Regions from separate parts of the Exiguobacterium sp. UBA6282 genome, predicted to be linked through region 2. Evidence: a T-box and tRNA genes for the amino acid it is inferred to sense, from the RefSeq annotation. Region 2 holds a T-box; the other holds one or more tRNA genes.
The links. The T-box of region 2 lies ahead of argS (arginine--tRNA ligase). A T-box ahead of a tRNA ligase gene usually reads a tRNA of that ligase, here a tRNA-Arg.
Positions count from the first base shown of each region.

Region 1: it has a tRNA-Arg gene. The T-box ahead of argS (arginine--tRNA ligase) is inferred to sense a tRNA for this amino acid. The anticodon was not compared.

Region 1 is NZ_DJUM01000004.1:2,134-12,994, forward strand. It holds gene sdhB (succinate dehydrogenase iron-sulfur subunit) at 1-52, shown strand, start outside; gene B2751_RS00425 (acyl-CoA thioesterase) at 109-564, shown strand; gene B2751_RS00430 (phosphocarrier protein HPr) at 630-893, shown strand; gene racE (glutamate racemase) at 980-1,786, shown strand; gene rph (ribonuclease PH) at 1,787-2,542, shown strand; gene B2751_RS00445 (XTP/dITP diphosphatase) at 2,539-3,132, shown strand; gene B2751_RS00450 (metallophosphoesterase family protein) at 3,138-3,647, shown strand; tRNA gene B2751_RS00455 (tRNA-Arg) at 3,721-3,794, shown strand; gene B2751_RS00460 (hypothetical protein) at 3,897-4,421, shown strand; gene B2751_RS00465 (hypothetical protein) at 4,449-5,435, shown strand; gene tig (trigger factor) at 5,546-6,838, shown strand; gene clpX (ATP-dependent protease ATP-binding subunit ClpX) at 7,073-8,338, shown strand; gene lon (endopeptidase La) at 8,408-10,717, shown strand; gene yihA (ribosome biogenesis GTP-binding protein YihA/YsxC) at 10,719-10,861, shown strand, end outside.
Region 2 is NZ_DJUM01000030.1:5,384-16,244, reverse strand. It holds partial or broken gene B2751_RS08980 (GGDEF domain-containing protein) at 1-726, opposite strand, end outside; T-box leader at 856-1,075, shown strand; gene argS (arginine--tRNA ligase) at 1,135-2,817, shown strand; gene B2751_RS08970 (hypothetical protein) at 2,848-3,453, shown strand; gene B2751_RS08965 (metallophosphoesterase family protein) at 3,516-4,109, opposite strand; gene B2751_RS08960 (YajQ family cyclic di-GMP-binding protein) at 4,190-4,684, opposite strand; gene pulA (type I pullulanase) at 4,796-6,802, shown strand; gene B2751_RS08950 (site-2 protease family protein) at 6,987-7,469, shown strand; gene B2751_RS08945 (YycC family protein) at 7,517-7,690, opposite strand; gene B2751_RS08940 (hypothetical protein) at 7,806-8,600, shown strand; gene B2751_RS08935 (MMPL family transporter) at 8,670-10,760, shown strand; gene B2751_RS08930 (NADH-dependent flavin oxidoreductase) at 10,853-10,861, shown strand, end outside.

The DNA of each region.
Region 1 (10,861 bases), on a different contig from region 2:
GAAGTTCTTCGGTAGTGACGAAGGACGGACAGGTGAAGCAGTTAGTTCATAAGTTATTAAAGAAGGAGCCTGCTCCTTCTTTTTTCATTCAGACAGGAGGAACCGATTGTGCGCGTACCAGCTTATATTCCAGAACTCGAATCATGGCTTGAACAAATGAAACATGGAACACGACTCGACGTCGCTGTTCGTTTTGCAGAGACGGATGCCTATGGTCATATGAATAACCGGGTACCGTTCGTCTATTTCGAGGACGTTCGGACATTGATGTTAGAGGAGACCGGATACTCGCTTGCAGAAGACGGGATCATCGTCGTTGCGGATGCCCAGTGTAATTACATTCGCCAAGTGTATCCACGGACACGTCTCGCCGTCTATGCGTACCCAGTACATGTCGGAAGTGCATCGTGTGACGTCCATTATGCGGCATTTGATGAGCAGGGTGAACTGATGTTCACAGGACGGACATCGATGGTACAAATCAATCGTGCCGGGAAAGCATTCCCATGGAGTGAGACATATAAAAATTCCTTGCAGAATCGATTCGAATCCGTTATCATTTGATAATGAGTTCACATATTCGAAAACGACTCACTAGTACGTTATTAGTGAAGGGAGATTTCTTAATCATGGAAAAAACATTCAAAGTCATCGCGGATTCAGGCATTCACGCTCGTCCCGCTACTCAGCTCGTCAACACAGCATCTAAATTCCAATCAGACATCAACTTGGAATACAACGGAAAGACTGTCAACTTGAAGTCAATCATGGGTGTTCTTTCACTCGGAATCGCGAAAGATTCAGATATCAAAATCGTTGCAAACGGTGACGATGCTTCTGAAGCAATCACGACTCTTTCAGATATGCTGACTAGCGAAGGTCTTGCTCAGTAATCCTGTAATCGTACATTCTCGGACGCCGGTCTTGCACCGTCGTCCTTTTTTGTTACCATAAGATTGAGAGAAAGAGGTGGAGAAGAGTGAATCGAGCGATTGGAGTACTGGATTCCGGAGTCGGTGGATTGACGGTCGCACGTGAATTGATGCGACAGTTGCCCCATGAGCGAATCATCTATGTCGGGGATACACTACGTTGTCCGTATGGTCCGCGTCCAGAAGAAGAGATTCGTGAGTTTACGTGGGAGATGATTGATTATCTCGTACAACAAGATGTGAAATTGATCGTGATCGCCTGTAATACAGCTACGGCTGTCGTCTTAAAAGAAGCGCGAGAACGTTTAAATATACCTGTCATCGGTGTCATCGATCCGGGTGCCCGTGCAGCAGTCAAGGTGACACGTACGAAACGAATCGGTGTCATCGGAACGAAAATGACGATTACAAGTAATTCCTACGAGAAGGCGTTACGACATGTTGAAGGACAAGTTGTCGTTGAATCGTTAGCGTGCCCGCCATTCGTTCCGCTCGTCGAGTCGATGCAGACGGATGGCGCATACGTCGAACGTGTCGTTGCGAATACGCTACGACCTTTAATGAATTACGATATGGATACACTAATACTCGGGTGCACCCATTATCCGCTCTTAGCAGATGTCATTGGACGGGTCATCGGACCAGGCGTTCAACTCATCTCTTCAGGGGATGAAACCGCACTCGAAGTAGCAGCACTACTTGACTACAACACGATTTCAGCAGATGTGACACAAACACCAGAACATCGTTATTACGCGACAGGCGATATCCGCTCATTCGACCAAATTGCAACGGACTGGCTCGATCAGCCCATTCATGCGGAGCGCATCGTCCTTGGAACGGAGGAAGATTAAATGCGGACAGACCAACGAACGGCGGACGATCTCCGTCCAGTACAGTTATCGGTTGACATCAATAAACACGCGGAAGGTTCGATTTTGATTGAACTGGGTGATACGAAAGTCCTCTGCACGGCGACCGTCGAGGAAAGGGTACCACCATTTCTGCGTGGAAAACACCAAGGCTGGATCAATGCGGAATATTCGATGTTACCGCGGGCAACCGCTCAGCGGACTGCACGAGAAGCCGTTCGCGGCAAACAGACGGGACGGACGATGGAAATCCAACGTCTCATTAGCCGATCGCTTCGGGCGGTCGTCGATCTAGAAAAACTTGGTGAACGGACGATCTGGATCGATTGTGACGTCATTCAAGCTGATGGCGGAACACGAACAGCATCGATCACCGGTGGATTTTTAGCACTCGTTCGAGCTATCGATCAACTGATTCAAGCGGGAAAACTGACCGATACACCAATCAAAGAGGGCATCGCCGCCATCTCAGTTGGAATTGTCGAATCGAATGCCTTACTTGATTTATGCTACGAAGAGGATGCTGCAGCTGAAGTCGACTTCAATCTCGTCATGACCTCATCCGGTAAAATCGTCGAGATGCAAGCAACAGGAGAAGAGTCGACCTTTTCCCGTCAAGAGATGCTCGAAATGCTCGAACTTGGGGAAAAAGGTATTAAGGAACTGATTGAAGCCGGTCGCGAGGCACTCGGTGTTTCGTGGTGGTATGTAGGAGAAGAAGTGGGGGAACATAAATGAAAGTCATCGTCGCAACACATAACGCTGGTAAAGTGAAGGAACTCGAAAGCATGCTTGGGCGTCTCGGCTATACAGTCGAGTCGTTACTCGATCATTCGGATGCTAAAGAAACGGATGAGACAGGTGAAACATTCGAGGAGAATGCACTCTTAAAAGCAACAGAAGCAGCAGCCTACTTTGGTCACGCAGTACTTGCTGACGATTCAGGTCTTGAAGTCGATGCTTTAGATGGCGCTCCAGGTGTCTACTCGGCACGCTTCGCGGGTCTTGAAAAGTCGGATGCAGCGAACAACGCTCTACTACTTGAAAAGTTAGAAGGTGTTCCGGAAGAGGAGCGGACGGCACGCTTCGTTTGTGTACTCGCGCTAGCAAAACCAACAGGCGAAACATTGACGGTACGCGGAACAATGGAAGGGCGAATCGGTTTTGAAGCAACGGGATCGAACGGTTTCGGTTATGACCCATTGTTCGTCACGGCAAGTGGACAAACGGCTGCTGAGTTGACGAAAGAAGAAAAAGCGATGATCAGTCATCGTGGCAATGCATTGCGCAAGCTCGAACAGGACTTAACTACTTTCCTAGGAGTGTGATGAAAATGAGAGCGTTGATCGTTAGTGATAGCCATGGACTAGAACAAGAACTGCTTACGATATTCGAACGGCATCAGGACGTGGATTTGGCTTTTCATTGTGGAGACTCTCAATTGACACGCGACATTGAATCGTTATATCCATATCGTGTTGTACGGGGGAACTGTGATTATGGACACGATTTCCCGGAAGAAGTCACGTCGGAAATGGACGAGCATAAGGTCCTCTGTGTCCACGGACATCGTCAGGACGTCAAATATAGCCTAGATGTCTTGCAACATCATGCGAACGAAAAGCAAGCTGATATCGTTTTGTATGGTCATTCTCATGTTGCGAAGGCGGAGTATCGGGATGGTGTGTTATTCATCAATCCAGGATCGATTCGGATGCCACGCCATCGCCCAGACAAGACGTATGCGATTCTTGAAGTAGAACAAGACCGCTATTCTGTCGATTTTCTTGACATGAACGGGGATCGCGTCAATGCACTTCACCTCGACGGAACATTTTTGTAATAAAATAAATGCAATCTTTGTAATGTGATTGACACGAAAGAATTGTTCTAGTATAGTTTATTCGTGTTGACACGTCCCAATAGCTCAGCAGGATAGAGCAACGGCCTTCTAAGCCGTCGGTCGGGGGTTCGAATCCCTCTTGGGACGCTATAATTAAAATAGAGACTGCCCTTACGAGGGCGGTCTCTTTTTTTTATTTCAATTTTCGTTTATAATTAAGGTATCATGAACTCGAAAGGGATGAAAGCGATGTGGAAGAAAGTTGGTACAGTCCTGTTACTCAGTACGTTTCTTGTAGGGTGTAGTGAGATTTCAAATACAGTTGATGATGCAAAACAACAGGTCAACGATGTGAAAAATAGTGTCGATTATGCTGGAGAACTTCAAGGGATTGCGAAAGATACGGCACAAGTCACGTCAGACTTATCTTCTTCTTTGAATGAAGCGGCTGCGAAAGCACGCGAATCCACGAATCCGGAGCAAGCGCTCGACCAACAAGTCGAAAAGTTAAAGGAAAACGGAACGATTGATCAGTTCAATCAAGAGCTGGACCAAATCGACCAACGATTGGCGGGACTTGAAAATCCACCGCAAGAGTTACAAAATTTAAGTGCAAAGCTCGAGCAGTTCGTGAATCAATCAGAAGATATCACACGACTTCTTGAAACAGACGTCTCTCTCGATACATTAAATCGTCTTGGCATCGAACAAGCAGGGAAATTACAAGAGGCGATCACGAACTGGACATCATTGCTTGATCCATTCACAAACTGAACAGTGAATTAAAAGGAGTGTCGGAAAATGGGGACATCCCGCTGGATGGAACACGAATTAGAAGCGGAACGAGTGCGCATCCTCCGTTTGCCCGCATCTGAACAGGAACGGCTGGTCAAGGAATTAGAGACTGACCAATTGACAGGAGAAGACGTATTATACCGACTCTATGTCATTCAACCGCTATTACTGCATGACCGTGAACGATACGAAACTGTAGCAGAACGTTTTCTTGAAGTCGAGGGTGTGGAGCAAGTGCTCGCACTCTTTCTTTATGAACTCGGAGAACGGTATCCAATGAAGCTCGCTCTACGCTCGGCGTCACCGTATCTGCCGTATGGACTTGCGCTTCGGTTAGACGAGATCAAACAGCGGATGACGGTGCGAGAACAAAAGACGACACCGGTTCAAAAAAACAATGTTACTCAGAGTACTGTAACTTCCGGAACGGCGTTGATGCATGTGTTGCAACATGGAAGCTGGGTCGAACAAATGCGCCATTTGGCTGGTGCTGAATTCGAACGGACACCTGCGCTCTTTGACTACATCACACACAAGTATCTTCGTGCTCAGGATACAGAACATCAAAGCCTACTCGTCATCGATCAGTTATTAGGAAGTGTGATTGAGCATCTGTCCTATCCGGCAGACATTTATGTGCCACATTTAGATGTACACTGGACGATCTCGACGCGTCAAGATTTAGAAGAAGTGCTGATTGCGCATCAACAGGAACAACAAGCGTTACTCGCATCGATGCATACATTAGAAAAAATGGATCCTTTTCGAGCCTTGCTCGTCTTACGTTCGGACCAGTTGATTCATCTTGAAGAACGAGAAGCAATCGGGTCGGATATGGAGAAGTGGCTTCTCGCATGCGAAGAACTAGCCGGTCTGTCGTTTGAAAAAGAAGAGCCGGAACGTGACTTGAGTCCGCTAGCGAAGCGATTATATCAGGGGGTGCATATCCTCTATCCGGAAGTCATCGCATTCGAGCAGATTTACTTCGATTGAGACATCTGGAAACGATTCGTTCAACAGTGGTAATCGTCAGAACGATTGTGCTATAATGTGACTTGTTGTACACACATGTACGCTAATTGACAATTTTGGAGGGACTCAGCATGACTGCAAAATGGGAAAAACAATCAGGTAGCCTCGGCGTCCTCACGTATGAAGCGCCTGCTGAAGCATTTGATAAAGCGGTAGACCAAGCGTTCAAGAAAGTCGTTAAGACTTTGAACACACCAGGTTTCCGTAAAGGAAAAATGCCACGCGCAATGTTCAACAAAATGTACGGTGAAGAAGCACTGTACCAAGATGCACTCGATATCCTTTATAAGGACACAATCGAAGGTGCAGTCGTCGAATCAGGAATCGAGCCAATCGCGCTTGAAAACATCGACGTTGAAACACTCGAAAAAGGCAAGCCAGTCGAATTCAAAATCACGTTCGTCATCGAGCCAGAAGCTACACTCGGTGAGTACAAAGGTCTTGAGTACACAGCAGTTGAAACGAACGTTACTGACGAAGACGTCGACGCTGAACTCAAAACATTGCAAGAACGCGGTGCAGAACTCGTCGTTAAAGAAGATGGCGTCATCGAGAATGGCGATACAGTCGTATTCGACTTCGCAGGTTTCGATGGGGAAAACCAATTCGACGGCGGAACTGCTGAGAACTACTCACTCGTCATCGGTTCTGGAAACTTCATTCCTGGATTCGAAGAGCAAATGATCGGTTTAAAAACTGGCGAGCAAAAAGATCTTGAAGTGACATTCCCAGAGGAATACCACGAAGCATCACTCGCTGGAAAACCAGTTACATTCAAAGTAACAATCCATGAAGTCAAAGCGCAAGAGCTCCCTGAATTGACAGATGAGTTCGCAAAAGAGATGGATGAAGAAGTTTCTTCACTCGACGAGTTGAAAACAAAAATCCGTACGCGTCTCGAAAACACACGCAAACAAGAAGCTGATGCTTCAATGCGCGATGAGTTAGTCGAAGCGGCTACGAAAAACGCGACAGTTGATCTTCCAGAAGTCATGGTCGAAAACGAAGTCGAGCGTATGGTTCAAGAGTTCACACAACGTATTCAATCACAAGGCATCGACCTCAACATGTACTTCCAGTTGACTGGAACGACAGAAGAGGCAATGCGTTCTGAAATGAAAGAGCAAGCGGAAGAGCGCGTTAAGGCACGTCTCGTCCTTAAGCAAATCGTTGCTGACGAAAAAATCGAAGTAACAGATGAGGAAACACAAACTGAACTTCAATCAATGTCAGAACTCTACAACATCCCTGCAGATCAACTTGAAACGATGCTTGCACCACAAGGTGGTCTTGAAACGCTTAAAGGCGATCTTCAATTCCGTAAAGCTATCGATGTTCTCGTCGACAACGCAAAAGCAAAATAAGCCATTTCATGGTTTTCGATCGACTTCAAGCCCAATTTCTGGTCTTGGAGTCGATTTTTTTGTACGATAGGTCAAACAAGGACAAACAATCCTTGGTTCAGGACATCAAACTGTAAATCGTTCGTCCAGGATTTGAAAGACTTTCCTTGTTCATGCTACAATCATAAATAGTAAAACGTGAGACGGGATGCTACAGGCGTCCATACAATTTCCACGTTAAAGGGGTGGACCTTTATGTTTAAATTCAACGAAGAAAAAGGTCAGCTAAAATGTTCTTTCTGTGGAAAGACACAAGAACAAGTACGCAAACTTGTTGCTGGACCTGGCGTTTACATTTGCGACGAGTGTATCGAACTCTGCAATGAAATCGTAGAGGAAGAACTCGGTACAGAAGAAGAAGTCGAGCTGAAGAATGTTCCAAAACCGCATGAAATTCGTACGACACTTGACGATTATGTCATCGGTCAAGAAAAAGCGAAAAAATCGTTATCTGTAGCGATGTATAATCACTACAAACGAATCAATGCTGGTGGTCGCGCAGATGATGTCGAGCTCTCAAAATCAAACATCGTCATGATCGGTCCAACAGGTAGCGGTAAGACACTTCTTGCCCAAACGATGGCACGTATCTTAAACGTACCGTTTGCGATTGCAGATGCAACAAGTTTGACGGAAGCCGGTTATGTCGGTGAAGACGTCGAGAACATCCTGTTGAAACTCATCCAAGCAGCGGACTATGATGTCGAGAAGGCTGAAAAAGGAATCATCTACATTGATGAGATCGATAAGATCGCTCGTAAATCAGAAAATCCGTCAATTACACGTGATGTTTCTGGTGAGGGTGTTCAACAAGCCTTGCTGAAGATTTTGGAAGGAACTGTTGCAAGTGTACCTCCACAAGGTGGACGCAAACATCCGCATCAAGAATTCATCCAAATCGATACGACGAACATCTTGTTCATCGTTGGTGGAGCATTCGATGGTATCGATCAGTCGATCAAACGTCGTCTCGGTAAAAAAGTCATCGGCTTCGGAAACGATTCAGAGAACCGTAACCTCACACAAAAAGAAATTCTAGCAGCCGCATTGCCAGAAGATCTTCAAAAGTTTGGTTTGATTCCTGAGTTCATCGGTCGTTTGCCAGTCATGGCAACACTCGAGCCACTCGATGAAGAGGCACTCGTTCAAATCTTGACGAAACCGAAAAACGCCCTCGTGAAACAATATAAGAAAATGCTTCAACTTGATGATGTCGAACTCGACTTCACGGAAGATGCACTTCTTGAGATTGCGAAGCTCGCAATCGAACGTAAAACAGGTGCGCGTGGTCTTCGTTCAATCATCGAAGAAACTATGCTAGATATCATGTTCGAAATTCCATCGCGTGAAGACATCGCGAAAGTCATCATTACAGCAGAAACGTTGACTGGTAAGCGCGGTCCAACGCTTGAGTTGAAAGATGGTACAATTGAACATGGGAAAGAAAAAGAAACGGCGTAACACCGTGACAAATCGGCTCGGAGGCTACTTGTACGCCTTTCCGAGTCTTTTTGTTTAGGAGGAATTCGAATGAAGAAAAAACAATATCCACTTTTACCGTTACGCGGTGTCGTCGCGTATCCGTTGATCGGATTGACGATTGATGTCGGGCGTCCGGTATCCTTAAAAGCCTTACTTGCATCAAAGGAACACGAGATCGATCTCGTCGTCGTCACGCAACGTGATCCAGAAGCAGAGCCGTCTGTCGACGGGTTGCATCAGGTCGGTACACTTGTTCAAATCGCGAAGATGAGTGAACTTGGGAATGATACAGTTCGTGTCCGCGTTATCGGGAAGGAACGCGTCCGGATTGAAAACGTTGAGGAGACGGACGAAGGATATCAAGCAGTCATCGAACCAATCGAGAAGATGGACATCAAAGGGGCGAAACAAGAAGCGCTCGTTCGTCTAATTAAAGAACAGTTCGGTCAACTCGTCTCTCGTATCAAAGGCATCGGAACAGATGAGCGTCGTCGGTTCGAGACCTATGAACGTCTCGACTCATTGACGGACTATATCACGTCGAAGTTACCGATCGATATCTCGAAGAAACAGGAGTTCCTCGAACAACAGGATCCGGTCGAACGGGGATTGATGTTGCTTGACGTCATGAAACATGAATATGAAGTCGTCGAACTCGAACGTGAGATGCGTGAACGGACGAAGAAGACGATTGAACAATCGCAACGCGAGTATTACTTGCGGGAACAATTGAAGACGATTCAACAAGAACTCGGTGGCGAGTCGGCGTCCGTTGAAAGCGATGCGACGAAATACCGGGAGCAACTGTCCATGCTTGATTTACCGGAAACGACGGTTGCGAACGTCGAGAAGGAAATCAGTCGTTTAGCTGTCGTACCGGCGACAAGTCCGGAACATGGTGTCATCCGCAACTATCTCGAGTGGTTCTTCTCGTTACCGTGGAACGAAGCAACCGATGATTTCTTGAACGTTTCAGCAGCTTCGGAACAGCTCGAAAAGGATCATTACGGTCTAGAAAAGGTCAAAGAACGAATTCTTGAGTATCTCGCTGTTCGTCAATTGACGGATTCGCTACGGGGTCCGATTCTCTGTCTTTCTGGTCCTCCAGGAGTCGGGAAAACGTCGCTTGCTCGCTCCATCGCAACAGCGCTCGAGCGGAAGTTTGTCCGCGTCTCACTTGGTGGCGTGCGCGATGAAGCGGAGATCCGTGGACATCGCCGGACGTATATCGGTGCGATGCCAGGTCGAATCATCCGCGGTTTAAAACAAGCAGGAACGAATAACCCGGTCTTCTTACTGGATGAGATTGATAAGATGTCAAATGACTTCCGTGGTGACCCATCGTCCGCGATGCTTGAAGTTCTTGATCCGGAACAAAACAACAGCTTCTCCGATCACTACATCGAAGAACCGTTCGATTTATCAAATGTCCTCTTCATTGCGACAGCAAATGATGTCTCGAACATCCCAGGACCGTTGCTCGACCGAATGGAACTGATTCAGATTGGTGGCTATACGGAACAAGAGAAGACGGAAATTGCCGTTCGTCATCTATTATCGAAGCAACTTGCTGAACACGGTCTGAAAAAGAGTCAATTGACGGTCAAAGCAGACGCGCTAGAAGAAGTAGTTCGTCGTTATACACGAGAAGCCGGTGTCCGTAATCTTGAACGTGTCCTCGGCTCACTTTGCCGGAAAGCAGCAAAACAAATCGCGATGGGTGAGAAGAAGCGGGTGACGGTGACGAAGCGTAATCTAGATGATTTCCTAGGTAAACCGATCTATCGTTATGGTCAAGGCGAGCTAGAAGATATGATTGGCGCAGTGACTGGTTTAGCGTATACTGCTTTTGGGGGCGATACGTTGACGATCGAAGTCAGTCTTGCTCCGGGTAAAGGGAAACTGCAGTTAACCGGGAAACTCGGTGACGTCATGCAAGAGTCCGCTCAGACTGCGTACAGCTTCGTCCGAGCAAATGCGACGTCCCTTGGCATCGAACCGAACTTCTACGAAACGCAAGACATCCACATCCACGTCCCTGAAGGTGCTGTACCAAAAGATGGTCCATCTGCTGGTATCACACTGGCAACAGCACTGATTTCCGCCTTGACGAAGCGTCCGGTTCGCCGGGACGTCGGGATGACAGGTGAAATCACACTACGTGGACGGGTCTTACCGATCGGTGGACTAAAGGAAAAGTCACTCGCAGCACATCGTGCGGGCTTGACGACCGTTCTTCTACCACAAGATAATACGCGGGACATCGATGATATCCCGGAAAGCGTCCGCGCAGGAATGGAATTCATTCCGGTCGCGACGATGGAGCAAGTGCTCGAACATGCATTAAAAGGAGAGTAACATGAAAATTTATAAAGCTGATTTTATTACGAGTGGCGTAAACCCGGAACATTATCCGGAGCCATTGTTGCCAGAAGTGGCACTCGCAGGGCGATCGAATGTCGGAAAGTCCTCTTTCATCAATAAACTGGTTCAGCGAAAAGC
Region 2 (10,861 bases):
ATCAAATCGTTTGGCATTATCGTTTGCTTCAAGGGAGTCACCACGTTCTTGCAACAGACGTTTGAACAAGAAGAGAATCAAGGCGGATACTGTAGCCGCGACGAGCGGACTTTCATCGTAGAACCAGATTCCAAGTAGAGCACTTAACATGCTGATTCCATAAACGAGGGACTGCAGCTTCACGAGACGTCGCCAATCGTATTTCAAGTAGAGGAAGCGATTGACGAACAGACATTGGAAGTAAGAGACAAGGAAGACAGTGATCAAAAAGCCGATGAAGGGAAGCAGGGCTTTCGTATACGTAAAGTTTGAGCCGATCGGTCCACCGAGCGCTTCATACGCAAATACCGGAAGCGAGATGTAGACTAAATCAAACAAGGCGTTGATCGGGTAGAGATAGGCGAAACGTTTCCAGCGAATCGCTTTTCGGTGAGACATGAATTGAAAGACGAGAATACCGACTTGGCTTAAAATCAAAGCGTACGTCAAACCGTAATTGAGGAATAAAAATAAGATGATGCCTTCTTGGAATGTATAATAAATGCCGCCACGACGGACATTATCGAACTGAAACAGGAGAACGAGCCCAAACAAATAAAGAGTATTGACGATGGAGATGGAAGGATGGAAGGTAGGTGGATGAACGATGCCAATCAATAATAACGTCAAGGCGACGAGACTGAAAACGATCCAGCTCGTCCGGGCTACCTGTTGGTAGTAGCGCATGAAACATCCCTCCCCCTGAGAAGTATCTTTTATTCCTATACCCGAATTGTGGAAATTTTGATAAGCCATTTACCAAAAAAATAAGGTTGAGAGAAAAGAAAGAATTGCGTATAATGTGAAAGATATCGAATACAGTCGATGATGAAGAGAGTAACGGTTGATTTTCGTCAACTAGCGAATCAGGGAATGGTGGAAGCCTGAGGACGAACCGGTCGTGAAGCGCACTTCTGAGACGCTACCCGATTCCAGAAGGAAAAGGCGTAGCCGGGGGAACCCCGTTATCCCCGAACAAGGTGGGTGTCAAAAATGACACCAAGAAGAGTGGTACCGCGGTCATTCCGTCTCTTTGCGCGTGGCGCAAGGGGCGTTTTTTATTGCCAAAAATCAGTGAAGCAGGAGGAAATAAAGATGAGTTATAAAACGCAATACGCAGAAGTATTACATCAAGTCATGGAAGGTGCCTTATCGGTTGAACAAATCGAACAACTGATCGAGCAACCGAAACATGAAGATCATGGAGATCTGGCATTCCCATGTTTCATGCTCGCGAAAGCATTCCGTAAAGCACCGAACATGATTGCTTCGGAGCTCGCAGAAAAAATTGATGCGCCGTTGTTCTCAAACGTTCAAGCTGTTGGTCCTTACATTAACGTCTTCTTGAACCGGGAAGTCGTCTCGCAAGAAATCGTCAACCAAGTCCTGACGGAGCAAGAGGCGTTCGGATCAAGTGAAGCGAATGGAAAAACGATCGTCACTGATTTTTCATCACCAAACATCGCGAAACCTTTCTCGATGGGTCACTTACGTTCAACAGTAATCGGAAATGCGCTCAACCAAATCTCACGTAAAAAAGGGTACGACGTCGTCGGTGTCAACCACTTAGGGGACTGGGGAACACAGTTCGGGAAATTGATGGTGGCGTACACGATGTGGGGTGAGGAAGAAGCGGTCCGTGCAGAACCAATCAAGGAATTGTTGAAATTATACGTCCGGTTCCACGAAGAAGCGGAAACAAATCCGACGCTTGAGGACGAAGGACGTCTCTGGTTCAAAAAACTCGAACAAGGTGATGAGCAGGCAACGACGCTTTGGACGTGGTTCCGTGAAGTCTCACTCGTCGAGTTCAACCGTGTTTATGAGATGCTCGGTGTTAAATTCGATAGTTTGAACGGAGAAGCCTTCTACAACGATAAGATGCAACACGTCATCGATTTGCTCGAAGAAAAAGATCTCCTCGTCGAATCAGAAGGGGCAATGGTCGTTGACCTCGAAGCAGAGGGTATGCCACCTGCCTTGATTAAAAAGAAAGATGGCGCAACGCTTTATGCGACACGTGACTTAGCAGCTGCTGTCTATCGTCTCGAAACGTACCGCTTTGAGCAAGCATTCTACGTCGTTGGCGGTGAACAAGCGCTTCACTTCAAGCAATTGTTCGCAGTCCTGAAGAAACTTGGATTTGAGAACGTCGACGGAATGCACCATGTACCGTTCGGTTTGATTATGAAAGACGGAAAGAAAATGTCGACGCGTAAAGGTCGGATCGTCTTGCTTGAAGAAGTACTACAAGAAGCAATCGACGTCGCGAAGCAAAACATCGCGGAAAAAAATCCGAACTTAGCGAATGCCGAAGCCACAGCTCGTCAAGTAGGTGTTGGCGCCGTCATCTTCCATGATTTGAAAAATGAACGGATGAATAATATCGAGTTCGATCTTGAGCAGATGTTGAAATTCGAAGGCGAAACAGGACCGTATGTCCAGTACACGAATGCCCGTGCGCACTCGTTGCTCCGTAAAGGTGGCTATGATGGCACACCATTCGCTGGTAGTGCCGATGATCATGCATGGGGTGTCGTCTCGATGCTAAACCAATTCTCGACGGTCATCGATCGCGCGTTTACACGTCGCGAGCCGTCAATCATCAGCCGCTACGTCTTAGATCTTGCACAAAGCTTCAATAAATACTACGGACACGTCCGTGTTCTCGAAGATGACGCAGCAAAACAATCGCGTCTTGCACTCGTCAAGTCCGTCACGATCGTCTTGACAGAAGGTCTTCGTTTACTTGGTGTCGGCGCTCCGGAAGAAATGTAAGACCAATCCACGAATAAGAAGAGGTAGATTATGAAGACTGAGACGAAAGACCGATTACAGCAAGCTGCTTCACAGATGAAGCAGGAGCCTTTGGCAGAAACCGTCGCCTTCATGGCTGATTTTCACGGGAAAGTCGCTGCTTGGTTACCGGGAGAGTCTGTCGATTTCGTTCACGATTTCGTGACAGCGCCGGAAGCTGATTTGATTGCTCCGATCGAAGGAGACGCGTTGCGCACGAAAGACAATTTTGAATTCTTCATGCGTAAGAAACAGACACGAAAAAAACTCGGCGAACTGTTGACGCTTTGGAAGTCGGCACGCACGACAGAGACGTTGAGTCAAATCGATGCGATCGGATTAAAAAAATGGCTCGCTCGTAATGAATTCCGTTCGGAAGATAAACCATGGGATTATTTGAACCGTCTGCATGTTCTTCTGTTCCTTGATTTGATGACGACGATCATCGATGATCATCGATTGACGAGTTTGCATGAGCAACTTGTCGGTACAACACCAGTTCCGACGAGCTTCGTTCGTCGTCAAGGGGATGTCCGTCAAGTCATCGAAGCATTCGCGGAAGAGACGAACTTCACACAAGTGGATATCGTCAAGGCATCGCTTGTCCGTTATCTCTGATCAATAAGATGCATGAACAAAAGCCGTCGAGCCCTGTGCCCGACGGCTTTTGTCGTATCCTCTTACTTCGCCTGATAGAATACGATCGATTGTTGCACTGAATCGTAAAGACACCATTCTCGTTCGAACACGACAGGACCTAGATTGATGGCATATCGTCCTCCATTAATGGATAAAGATTGATACAATGGGCTCGACAGAGCAATACCATTTCGAAACAAACCTCTGATATGACTATGACCAAAAAAGAGTACTGGTTCACGTTGCTGTGACAAATCAGGCAAAAAATCACGGGACCAATTCAATTGATCTCCATGAATCAACAATGCACCCTCGATGTGTTGTTTTCGAGGGCAGTCGCGTAACGCATCGATGACAGGAGATAGTTGCGGTGGAACGAGCGACAGGATGCGCTCTTCTTGATTACCCAGTAATGTCTTAAAATCAATTAGGTTTAAAAAATCATCATCAAGCGTCACGACGAGGGAGAGCGATTCGAAAGAATAGCGCTTCGCTCGCTTTTTACCGACATGGCATTCATGAACATCACCGAGACAAAACAAATGCGCATCGGGAGCGAGCTGTCGTATGTCAGCTAGGACAGCCGCTGTGTCGGCTACTGAACTGTGAAGATCCGCAAAAAGGGCATAACGCATGATCGACCACTCCTTTGTTAAGGAGATACCCGAAAATGCGTTATGCCTATCTTTTGAATATGAGCGTTCAGATCAATCGATTAACGGAAGTTAATGAATTGAACATCGACTGATAATGGAAGCTCACGAACGATCTGCATGACTTGTTGTAAGTCGTCACGTGATTTACCTGTGACGCGGATTTGGTCATCTTGGATCTGTGTCTTCACTTTTAATTTCGATTCCTTGACGGCATTGTTGATCTTTTTCGCGTCGTCACGGTCGATTCCACTTTTCAGGATGACACGTTGTCGGACCGTATTCCCGGCAGCCTGCTCGACTTTTTCATACTGCAGGTTTTTGGTTGGGACTTCGCGCTTGATCAATTTTGCTGTTAAGACATCTTTGACTTGATCGAGTTTGAAATCGTCATCTGAGATTAGAATCAAATCCTCTTTTTCGAGCTTCATGTCGCTTTTTGAACCTTTGAAGTCGAAGCGGTTCGTGATTTCCTTCAGTGCGATTTGGACCGCGTTCTTGACTTCCTCGATGTTGATTTGTGACACGATATCAAATGAATTATCTTTTGCTGCCATTTCAATCTCCCCTTTCATTCCACTCTCTATTTTAGAGAGGAATACCGGAAGCGTCCACTGCTTTGAAATTTTGTTATAATAAAAACCATGAAATGAAAGGGGTGCTTGGCTTTGAAACAAACAGCAGACATGTTGACGCTCACACCGCAAGAACTGGATGAGCGATTTGCCTATAGTGGAAATGATTTAGGAGCGACCTTCTCAGAGACAGCGATTCACGTGCGCTTGTGGGCGCCGACAGCAGAACGTGTCGTGATTCGTCTCTACAAGACACTACGCGCACGAAAAGTCGAAGAGGTCGAGATGGTGGCAGACGAACGGGGAACGTACGTCGTTGAACTCGATCGAGCGACATATGAAGGTTATTTCTATACGTTTCAAGCGAGCATCAACGGACAAAAGGTCGAGGCGGTCGATCCGTATGCGAAAGCCGTCGGAACGAACGGAAAGCGCGGCGCATTAATTGACCCGACCAGTGTGACACCAGAACGATGGATTGAAGAACGTCCATTATTCCATTCTTCGCAAGACGCAGTTGTTTATGAATTACACGTACGCGATGCAACGAGTCATCCGGCCAGTGGTGTCGTTGCACGTGGTACGTTCGCTGGACTGACGGAAGCAGGGACACGGACACCAAATGGTGGATTGACAGGGCTTGATTATTTGGCAGACCTCGGTGTGACACATGTCCAGTTACTACCGATCTATGATTTTGGCTCGGTCAATGAGACAGCGCCGAACGACCCGGATAACTATAACTGGGGTTATGATCCGGTGAACTACTTTGCGCCGGAAGGTTCGTACTCCTCGAATCCGGATGATCCACGAACGCGGATTCTTGAATTAAAACAATTGGTGCAGGCGTTACATGATCGCGGGATCCGTGTCATCATGGACGTCGTCTTCAATCATACGTATGATGCGGCGACGGTTCCGCTTGGTCAGTTCGTTCCTGGATACTTTTATCGTCAAGAGGCGGATGGGAGTCTCTCAAACGGTAGTTTCTGTGGAAATGATACTGCATCTGAACGTCTGATGATGCGAAAGTTCATTCTTGATTGTGTGACGTACTGGGCGAAAGAATACCATCTCGATGGGTTCCGCTTCGACTTAATGGGACTTCATGATATTGAGACGATGAATCAAGTGCGCCATGCACTTGACCGGATTGATCCATCGATTCTGATCATCGGTGAAGGCTGGGATCTCGATACGCCACTTGATCCGGAAGAAAAAGCGAACTATTTCAACGCACCGAAGATGCCAGGAATCGCTCATTTCAACAACGGTTTACGGGACGGGGTCAAAGGCGATGTCCAAACGCCAGAAGACCGTGGTTTCATCAGTGGTGCATTTGACCGGACGAGTGAAGTCAAACGGGGAATCGCTGGTAACGTCTCTTCGCAAGGGTTTGCCGATGAGCCGAATCAAGTCGTCTCGTACGTCGAGGCTCATGATGATTTGACGATTTGGGATAAATTGACGGTGTCTCGTCCAGAAGACACGGAAGAGCTTCGTCGGAAACGGCAAATGCTTGCGAATGCGATCATTTTGACGGGACAAGGGATTCCTTTCCTCCATGCCGGACAAGAGTTCTTCCGGACGAAAGACGGTATTCGTGACAGCTTCAATGCCGGAGAGGTCGTGAATCGTCTCGACTATGAACGGGCAGAAACAGAGCGTCCAGCAGTCGAGTACGTCAAAGGATTGATTGCCCTTCGTCGTCAGTATCCGATGTTCCGTCTCGCAAACGCGGCGATGATTAAAAAACATCTTCGTTTCCTTGAAGAAGAGGAAGGTGTCATTGCCTTTGAACTGAAGCGAACATATGAAGGATACGTCGAACGGCAGCGTGTCTATCACAATGCGACGGAAAAAGATATCACGATTGAATTGCCAAATGGTGAATTCGAGGTGTTGGTTGAGTCGGGTGCCGTTAAATTACACGCACCACGGTTGCACGAAGAAAAACAGTTAGTCGTTCCAGCATTGACGACTACGGTTATTGCGGAACGAAAAGCAGATTACAAGAAATACGCGGTAGCAGGTGGTGCAGCACTGACGATCATCGGATTGTTGTACGCAGCGAACAAGCGTCGAAAGAAAACCGATTAAATGGAGAAGGATGAAGCACTAAATGGCTTCGTCCTTCTTTTGTGTGCGGATGACAGTCCGATGTCAGCCTGTCATACAATTGACTTACGAAAATCATTGAAAGATTGTTTGAACATACATCTTTCGGGAACAATTCATATGTAGTATTTTAAATGTTGTTTTGACGTGAAAGGATGTACGTTGTATGTTCGGTTTCGGTGATTTATGGAAATTCTTTTTGTCGTTCTTTTTACTATTGCCTATCGTGACATTGATTCATGAGATGGGACATTACTTTTTTGCCCGATTATTCGGCGGAAACATGGAGATCAATATCGGTTCAGGAAAGTCGTTGCTTCGTGTTGGTCCGATTCGTTTGAATCGCGTCTATTTTTGGGATGGCTGGTGTCAATATGAGGCACTACGTAAAGAGACGAAATTCGCTAACATTCTGGTTTATGCCGGTGGATCGATTGCAAACGTGGCGAGTATCTTAGCCATCAATGGTCTGATTTACGCCGGTGTGTTCGAAGCATCAATCTTTACCTATCAATTCGCGTATTTTTCGTTTTATTTCGTCTTTTTCTCCCTCTTCCCGATCGATCATCCGAACGGTTATCCGAGTGATGGGAAAGCGATCATTAATGTCTTCCGGTACGGTAAATCAGAATACCATCCGCAATCCTAAGGTAAAAAATAAAGCCTCCTTCCATCGTTGGAAAAGAGGCTACTTACTCAAGATTCCGATTCGCTAGACGAATCAGGTTCCGTGTTCGCTTGTTCCTGCTCGAGTTCGACGAGCTTTTGAATCAAGATATGGCGTGGCATATGCATTAGTTGTTCAAGTGGTACGTTCAGACGTTTCGCAAGTTCGATAGCTGTCTCTGCGGATAATTGTAAAGGTTTCATCGTGTTCGTCCTCCTTTTTCCATGAAGTTAGTATAACAGGAGGTGCAAGCCGAGCGCATCAATAGTAGCGAGAAACTGAGAAGGTTGATACCGTATGAAGTAGGAAGTGATGCATATGTATAAACCTGCTGCAGAGCTGTTACTCCATGAATCCGTCTCACTGTTTGATCGCATCGGGGAGGATTTGCTTCTTTTTCGAGATCGCCACGGATTTATGAAATGTGATGCGGATTTAAGACCACTGTGGGAAACAGCATGTGCGTATGTTCCATTCTCCTGGTACATTGAGCCAGGCGGTGGACGATTGTTCATCGTATTTGAAGAGTCAGCTTATTTTGGTTTATTGGATTTAGAGCAAGGGCATTTAAATTACATTAAGCGACCCGCTGCTTTCTCCGAAGCATGGTTCAGTAATTTATTCTTGTGGCAAGATGATGAAATCTTCCTATACACGGCAGAAACGGACGTCGTCTGTGTGAACGTTCAAACAGGGGACTGGCGGTACTCAAACTATGAAGAGGTGCCGCTGTTCGGACGCTTAGTTGAGCGAGGATATGATACACGTTTGACGTTCGAGCGATTCATCGCACCTACGACGATCATCTCCTATGATGATCTACAAGAACGGTATGTGATTTGGGATGCCGCGACGAATCAGGAATCAATCATTCCTTTTTCGGATTACGCGGAGTATTCACTCGTTGACCACCGGCACCAATTGTTTTCGATCACCGATTCCTCTCGGTTTTACTTGTATGAGAAGAGTCAGCTGAAATATAAGTTCGAGGGATGCTACTCCTCCGTTTTACTCAAAAGTGTGTTACTCGATGAAGAGGCGCGGCGTCTTGCGATCGTGTCGACATCGACTACATTCGGCAACACATGGGTTCAAATTTTTCAAAAGACGTAATGAAACATCCTTTTCGCTTTTCAGCAAGAAGGATGTTTTTTGTACGTTTATACAGGAAGGAGACGCATCATGGAACGGCTTGGTCATCTGATTAGTGCGTATTTTCGAGGAGTGTTGGTCGTTTGGGGGCTTCTACTCGTCGTGCTTGGTTATTTTGCATATCAATTACCCGATCGTCTAGAAGGAAATGGATTTACACGTGACGGTGATTTTCAACGTGTCGAAACGGTGCTCGCTCAAGATTTTGGGCAGGATCCACATACGATCATCGTCCTATTTGAGAATCAAGAGAATCTACGACAAACGATGGTACAACATGTCGAGCGCTTCCGTGACATCAAAGGAGTCGGGAACGTCATTGGTCCCGTCGAAAATCCGCGAGCGATGCGGGACGATAAGGGATACGTGACAGTCGGTGTACCAACACTTGATGCGAAATGGGCAACAGCGGTCACACGTCAACTGGATGGTACCGGGACGATTCGGCTAACGGGTGAACCGGTCGTCGTTGATGATTTGAATACAGCGTCCAAAAATGACCTCATCCGAGCTGAGTTAATCGGAATTCCGGCAGCATTGATCGTCTTACTACTCGTTTTCGGTACACCCGTTGCCGCCATCTTACCCTTGATCATGGGACTCGTCACTTTTGTTTTTGGTGCCGGTGTTCTTTATTTCGTTGCCGGACAACAAGAGTTATCGATCTTCGTCTTGAATGCGGTCGCAATGATTTCGCTGGCGCTCGGCATTGATTTTTCGCTGTTATACGTTAATCGGTTCCGTGAAGAACGGCAGGACGGACAAGGGATTCGGTCGGCAGCGATTCGTTCGGTCGAGACGGCAGGACGCTCGATTTTATTTTCCGGAATCTGTGTATTCGTCGGACTTGCAGGATTGTTGTTGATTGATGTTGATGTCTTCCGCGCTGTCGCAATCGGGACACTCGTTTCGGTACTCGGGGCGGTTGTCAGTGCGTTGACATTATTACCGGCACTATTAATCGTTTTCGGGAAGGTACTAGAAAAAGGACGACTTTTCCGGCAACAAGCAGGTCGTGGAGAAGATCGTTGGCGCCGCCTCGCACGTTTCGTCATGAAGCGCCCTGTCACAGTGACGATTCTATCTTTATTACTTCTTTTACCTTGTTTATTTCCGTTACGTGACTTGACGTTGAACATTCCGCAAGCAACTGCCCTGCCGGAATCCTATCCGTCGCGTCTGGCCTTTGAGTCGTGGGAAAAAACATTCGGGAACGATGGAACGGACGCCGTTCTCATCTTGTCTGCGGATGCTTCCTCAGAGGTGGGACGAGAAAAAATCGAAGATGTGACGATTCGACTCGAATCAGATTCAGAAGTGCGTTCCGTCGTGTCCGCCGCAACGATCGCGGAACAGCAACAGGTTCCGCTCGAGCAGTTACTCGCTGTTTCGGCTGGGCGCGATGCACTGAAGCCGTTTCTATCAGAGAACGATCAAGCACGGATCAACGTCAATTTAAAAGGAAATCCCGGCGATGCTACTTCGCAAGACTGGGTACGGAAGGTGCAGGCGGACGGTTACCTTGTCGGGGGACTAGCAGCCTTTAATCAGGAAATTTATGATGCCATTGAATCGAAACTCCCACTGGCTATCGGTGTCGTCGTCTTGGCGACATTCATCATTCTGCTAATCGCGTTCCGATCCATCTTGATTCCAATCAAAGCGATTCTGATGAATTTGCTCAGTTTAGGAGCAACGTTTGGATTACTCGTCGTCTTGTTCGAGTCCGGCGCAGTTCTTCCGCAGGAGACGATCGGCATTCTAACACCGGTCTTCATCTTCTCACTCGTCTTCGGCTTATCGATGGATTATGAAGTGTTCCTCGTCTCGCGAATGGAAGAATATTATGACGAGACGGGCGATAACGATCATGCGACCGAGATGGGACTGGCGAAGACGAGTAAAATCATTACGTCCGCTGCCTTGATCATGATTGTCGTCACTGGTGCGTTTGCCTTTACAGGTGTTAGTCCGATCAAACAACTTGGCGTCGGTATCGCGCTTGCAATTTTTATTGATGCGACGATTGTCCGGATGCTCCTTGTCCCCGCACTGATGAAGCTATTTGGTCACTGGAACTGGTGGTGGCCGGGAGGGCGTCGTAAAGCGATCCGCAAGTGACACATCGCGTAAGCACATCAGTAGCTATTCAGAGGAAGACGAGCGTATACTGTCGATATTCAATTCAAGAAATTAGAGGAGGCACTTCACTCATGGCAACT